2 regions of the Clostridium sp. HMP27 genome follow, and region 2 is predicted to be linked to the other one. Evidence: predicted binding sites of a transcription regulator. Region 2 holds the regulator's gene; the other holds the start of a gene.
What was found. The regulator HrcA, encoded in region 2, represses chaperone genes, less so after heat shock. The targets are predictions, from matches to a motif close to TGTTAGCACTCNNNNNNNNNGAGTGCTAACA.

Region 1: the regulator HrcA is predicted to act here: its motif matches at 1,781-1,811, upstream of htpG (molecular chaperone HtpG).

Annotation. Positions count from the first base shown of each region.
Region 1 covers NZ_JMFY01000018.1:344,585-348,141, reverse strand. The annotation lists gene malQ (4-alpha-glucanotransferase) at 164-1,636, shown strand; gene htpG (molecular chaperone HtpG) at 1,859-3,557, shown strand, end outside.
Region 2 covers NZ_JMFY01000017.1:161,702-165,258, reverse strand. The annotation lists gene dnaK (molecular chaperone DnaK) at 1-22, opposite strand, end outside; gene grpE (nucleotide exchange factor GrpE) at 101-715, opposite strand; gene hrcA (heat-inducible transcriptional repressor HrcA) at 766-1,791, opposite strand; gene hemW (radical SAM family heme chaperone HemW) at 1,997-3,127, opposite strand.

The DNA.
Region 1 (3,557 bases), on a different contig from region 2:
ATATGGTTCAATAGATATGGGAGCTATGACGGCAATGTTAGTACTTGCGATTATTCCAATTGTAATATTTTACTTTGCATGTCAGAAATATATTATAAAGGTGTTGTATCAGGGACTGTCAAGGGGTAGATTGTTACAGCGATGATGCAGTAAGGGGGAGAAAATGAGAAGCAGCGGGATATTACTACCAATTGCTAGTTTACCATCAAAGTATGGAATAGGATCATTTTCGAAAAATGCCTATGAGTTTATAGACAAATTAAAAGAATCAGGGCAGAGTTACTGGCAAATACTTCCCTTAGGGCCTACAGGATATGGGGATTCGCCATATCAATCTTTCTCTACTTTTGCTGGTAATCCTTACTTCATTGATTTAGAAACATTAATAGATGAAGGATATTTAACTAAGGAAGAATGTAATGCCTATGACTTTGGGGATGATGATAGATATATAAACTATGAAAAAATATATTTATCAAGATTTAGAATATTAAAAACTGCATACGTTAGAAGTGATATTAGTAAAAGAATAGAATTTCAGGAGTTTGTGTGTAAAAACTCTTACTGGTTAGATGATTATGCTCTTTATATGGCCATTAAAAATCATTTTTTGGGTATTAGTTGGGGTAAGTGGGAAAATGATATCAAAATGAGGGAAACTGATGCAATGGAAAGGCTTAGAGTCAAGTATGCAGATGAAATTATATTTTATGAGTTTCTACAATTTATATTTGCATTGCAATGGTCAAAGTTAAAAAACTATGCTAATGAATGCGGTATTAAAATTATTGGAGATATCCCAATCTATGTTGCTTTTGATAGTGCAGATGCATGGTCTCATCCAGAACTATTTCAACTTGATGAAAATAGAAATCCAATTGCAGTTGCAGGGTGTCCACCAGATGCATTTTCAAAAACAGGACAGTTATGGGGCAATCCCCTTTATGATTGGGAGAAACACAAAAGTACTTCCTATGCTTGGTGGATTCAAAGGATTGCACATTCGTTCAATTTGCACGATGTTGTTCGCATAGATCACTTTAGGGGTTTTGATGAATATTATTCTATACCCTATGGGGAAATCACAGCAGAAAATGGCATTTGGAGAAAGGGGCCCGGCTATGATATCTTTAAAAAATTAAAAGATAAGCTTGGTAGTTTGAATATAATTGCTGAAGATTTAGGATTTTTAACAGAAAGTGTTTTACAGCTTGTTAAGAAAACTGGATATCCAGGAATGAAAGTATTAGAATTTGCTTTTGATTCTAGAGAAGAAAGCGATTATTTACCACATAATTATTATAGAAATTCTGTAGTTTATACTGGAACCCATGATAATGAAACCATTTTAGGGTGGTATAAAAACCTTAATCCTCAGGATAAAAAGTTTGCCATAGACTATTTAGATATTACCAGTGAAAAAGACATTAATTGGAAATTTATTAGATCAGCACTTTCAAGTGTTGCTGATTTAGCAGTGATACCAATGCAAGATTACTTGGGGTTAGGTAACAAAGAGAGGATTAATACACCATCAACAGTTGGGGATAACTGGAGATGGCGCTTATTAGAAAATGAATTTACCACTGAATTGACAGAAAAGATACGGAAGATTACAAAATTATATGGAAGATAAAAGGGATGGAAATTTTACTGCGGCTCTAGGATATTTCAAGGTGAATTGATAACATGACAATCAACAAAGATAATTTAATGGAATAAGTAGGATAACTTAAGAGGTATTGACATAAGATTTTAATTGTGATATATAAAAATTAGAGATTAGCACTCGCTGAGGTGGAGTGCTAATAATAAAAGCTAAAATATATGATTTTTATTACGAAGGGAGAAGATTTAATTGGAAACAAAAGAATTTAAGGCCGAATCTAAAAAACTTTTAGACATGATGATTAATTCAATTTACACGCACAGGGAAATTTTTTTAAGAGAACTTATTTCTAATGCTAGTGATGCCATTGATAAAATTTATTACAAAGCATTAACAGATGATTCTTTAACGTTTGAAAAAGATAATTATTATATTAAATTAGATATAAATAAGGAGGATAGAATACTCAAGATTTCTGATACTGGTATAGGAATGGCAAAAGAGGAGCTTGAAGAAAATCTTGGAGTTATAGCAAAAAGTGGATCCTTAGCATTCAAAAAGGAAAATCAACTTAAAGATGGCTATGATATAATTGGTCAATTTGGTGTAGGATTTTATTCTGCGTTTATGGTAGCTGATACTGTTACTGTTATCAGCAAATCCTTTGGAAGTGATACGGCTTACAAGTGGGAATCTAAGGGTGCAGAAGGTTACACTATTGAACAGTGTGAAAAAGATTCAGTTGGTACAGAAATTATACTTAAAATAAAAGAAAACACAGAAGATGAAAACTTTGATGAATATTTAGAAGAATATAGATTAAGATCTATTATTAAGAAATACTCTGATTTTATTAGATACCCAATTAAAATGGATGTAACTAAGAGCGCACTTAAAGAAGGCAGCGAAAATGAATATGAAAGTTATAAAGAAGAAGAAACCATAAACAGCATGGTTCCTATATGGAAAAAGAATAAAAGTGAACTTACAGATGAAGACTACAGCAATTTTTATGCTGAAAAACACTATGGCTTTGATAAACCATTAAAGCATATTCATATTAAAGCAGAAGGTACTGTAAGCTATAATGCAATTTTATTTATTCCAGAAAAAATGCCATATGATTTTTACACAAGAGAATATGAAAAAGGGTTAGAGTTATATTCAAATGGCGTTATGATTATGAATAAGTGTGCCGATTTATTGCCAGATTACTTTAGTTTTGTAAAAGGTATGGTGGATTCAGAAGATTTATCTCTTAATATATCTAGAGAAATGCTTCAACATGATAGGCAGTTAAAGCTAATTGCTAAAAATATTAAGTCTAAAATAAAAAGCGAATTAGAAAATACTCTAAAAAATGAAAGAGATAAATATGAAGAGTTTTATAAGTCCTTTGGAAGACAGTTAAAGTATGGTGTATACAGTGATTTTGGAAGTAACAAAGATGTACTTCAGGACTTATTAATGTTCTATTCATCAAAAGAGAAAAAGATGGTTACTTTAGGTGAATATGTTTCTAGAATGCCTGAAGATCAAAAATATATCTACTATGCTGCAGGAGAATCAATTGAAAGAATTGAAAAACTTCCACAAGCAGAACTTGTATCAGATAAGGGATATGAAATACTATTCTTTACTGATGACATAGATGAATTTGCTGTAAGAATGATAATGAGCTACAAAGATAAAGAATTTAAGTCTGTATCAAGCGGTGACTTAGGAATAGAAGCAGAGGAAAATAATAATTCTTCAAGTGTAGATGATAAAGAAACAAAAGAAATATTTGAATATATGAAAAATATTTTATCTGAAAAAGTAGCTAGTGTTAAAGCATCAAAGAGATTGAAAAATCATCCTGTATGTCTTTCTAGCGAAGGGGAACTTACAATAGAAATGGAAAAAATATTAAATTCTATGCCAAATAATGAAAATGTGAAAGCAGATA
Region 2 (3,557 bases):
CTATACCTATTACCTTTGCCATAGTATTTTTTACCTCCTTATAAATCAAACAATATAATATTTTTATATATGAATATTAAATAGAATTTCTATTTAAATTTTAATTAACAACTTTTACCATACTGTGTCTTATTACTTTGTCTGCTCTTTTATATCCCTTTTGAAATACTTCCACTATTTCATTATTGCCATAATTCTCGTCTTGTATATGCATTACAGCTTCATGATAATTAGGATCAAATCCTTTATCTATACTAATTTCATCTACACCTAATTTTTCAAGAGATCCCTTAAATTGTTTTAGTGTCATTTCAACACCCTTCTTTAAATCTTCAAAACTTCCCTCAGCACTTACAGCTCTCTCTAAATTATCAAGTACTGGAAGCATATATTTTAAAACATCGCTGCAAGCCTCTGTGTATATTCCTTCTTTTTCCTTAGAAGTTCTTTTTCTGTAATTATCATACTCTGCTATTGTTCTTAAAAGTCTTTCTTTCAATGTTTCTAATTCATTACTTAATTTATTATTCTCATTTAAAATATTGGAATTTTTTTCTTTCAATTCTTCTATACTTTCCCCTTCAAATTCTTCGTCAATTTCCTCAAATTCCTTATCCTCTTTTATTTCAGCTTCTTCCAAGGATTCATCTATTTTCATATCTTCTGAAAATATTTTATCTTCATTATTTAAATCCTCTTTTTTAATTTCTTCCATTTGACTGCCTCCGTTTCTTATCTTTATATTTAAGGTAATTTAAATCTAATTTATCTTATATAGTCATCTGTAAGAGTTTTATTTAATTCATTCACCACTGCTGCTAAAATAGAGATAACCTTATCATAAGGCATTCTTGTTGGTCCTATTACTCCTATAGAGCCCAATGGACGCCCTCCAATGCTATAAACCGCAGAAACTATACTGCACTCCTTAGCATCTTCTAAAAAGTTTTCTCCTCCAATTTTAATATCCATACTTTCAGTAGAATTTATTAAATCATTTACTTTCTTCTTATTATCAATTAATGATAAGAATTCCTTAGCTCTTTGTATATCGTTATATTCAGGATAATGAAATATATTAGTAGTTCCCTCAAAATAAATATCTGAAGACTCCATACTATTTAAACTTTCGTATATAACTGGCATAATAGAATTAAATATCTCTTCATATCCAAATAAATCACTTTTTAAATTATTTATAACTTCTAAATTAATTTCTTCTATATTTAAATTACTTAATCTTATATTTAATAAATTATTAATCTTAACTAATAATTCTGTATCTATAGATTTTGTCATCCTTATCAAATTGTTTTTTATTATTCCTCTATCTATAACAATTACAGATAGGATATTATTATTATCAATGTGTATAAGTTGTATAGATTTAATCTTGCCTTTTCTAAATGATGGTGCCTTTACTACTGATGTAAGTCTCGTAAGTTCCGCAAGTAAATATGATGCTTCTTTTATTACTTTATCTATTTCATGTAGTGTAGATTTTATTATATGCTTTTTTATGAATTCTTCTTCTTCATAGGTTACACGGGAAACCTGCATTAATTTATCTACATATAACCTGTATCCTTTGTCAGAAGGCTTTCTTCCTGAAGAACTATGAAGTTGCTCTAAATATCCCATTTCCTCAAGATCAGCCATTTCATTTCTTATAGTAGCAGAACTTATACCTAGATCATACTTTTTAGCTATGGTCCTGGAACCCACAGGCTCTGCTGTATCTATGTAATCAAGTATTATAGCCTGAAGTATTTTTATTTTTCTCTCATCCATTTCCATAATATCACCTCTTTTATTAGCACTCACTCCTGTTGAGTGCTAACTGCTATGATTAAAAAATATCATTATCGAAATCATTTGTCAAATTAATTTAATTTTAAATATTAAAGAAATATAGGTAATTATCCCTTATAAATTAATTTTTAACTATATTTCTTTCAAAATCTCTTCTTTATTACTAATACTTATTGATTTTATTTTAAACAGTTAATATAAAATCACTCATAATCATATTCGAAACCTCTATTCCTCTAGGGGATAGATATAATTTATTGTCTTTTAATATAAGTAATTTATCCTTTAAATATTTATCTATTATTTTCCCATAAACTTCGTATATATTTTTATTAAATCTCTTTTGAAATTCATTTATATCTACTCCATTTATTTTTCGAAGGCCCATAAACATAAATTCTTCCATATCATCTTTTAAAGTATTATGATGAATTTCTAGCTTAACTTTCTCATTATTATTTATTTTTTTTATATAATCTCTTATACTTTCTACATTTTTGTATCTGTTATGATTTATATACGAATGAGCAAATGCTCCGCAGCCAATATACTCATCCAAATTCCAATACACCAAATTATGTATACATTCTTTCCCGAGCTTTGAGAAATTTGATATTTCATATTGATTATATCCATTTTCCTGTAAACTTTTTTTAATCTTTGAATACATTTCTCTTTCTACTTCTTCACTTGGTAAAGTCAACTCATCATTTTCATATTTAGTATAAAACGGAGTCTCTTCTTCAATTATTAAACTATAGCATGATATATGTTCAGGATTTAATTTAATTATTTCTATTAATGTTTCTTCTATTTGTTCTAATGTTTGATTTGGGAGACCAAACATTAAATCTATATTTATATTATCAAAATGAAGCTTTCTTGCCTCCTTATATGTTTCCAAGAAGTCATTTAATTTATGTATTCTTCCAATGCCCTGCAGCAGCTCATTTTGCCATGCTTGAAGCCCTATACTTAATCTATTAACTCCCATTTCCTTAAACCTACAAAGTTTTTCTTTACTTACAGTACCTGGATTTACTTCTACAGAAAATTCTAAGCCATCACTCTTATCTAGCTTGTCTATGCTATACTTCAATTTTTCCCAATGTCTTATATCTAAATAAGATGGAGTTCCACCTCCAATAAATATAGTTTTAAATTTATAATCTTCTAAATCATCAAGTTCTGTACATAAAGCATCCACATAAGAATCCATTAAAGCTTCTTCTCCGCAATATGATGGAAAATCGCAATAAAGGCACTTTTGTTTGCAAAAAGGTATATGTATGTATAATGAAAGTTCTTTTTTCATTTTTAATCAGCTCCCTTTAGAATAGGAAAGCGTTGGCTACGCAAAAAAGCTCTAATATTTCTTCCTTTCAAGGCGCCTAAGCCTTCTAAACTCGCTATAGCTCAAACAATAGAAGGCTCTATACGGCGCCATGAAATCAGAAATAAAGAGCTTTTAATTGCTTGCTCAATGCTTTCTACAATGCAAATTCTATATTTGTGTTCAACATTAAAAATATCATTCATGATTACCTGACTAAAGGGACGGTAATCCCGAAGACCGATAGGTCATAAAATATTAATCATTCTATTTTTTATGAAAAATCTTTTATTGCATTATATTTTTAACTTGTAATTTAAATTTCCTCATTTAGTTCGTATAAGTTCTTGTAACTCCTCGGGCTATCGCCCTAAAAGACTTTTATGTGATAAATCCTAAAATATTTTAGAAA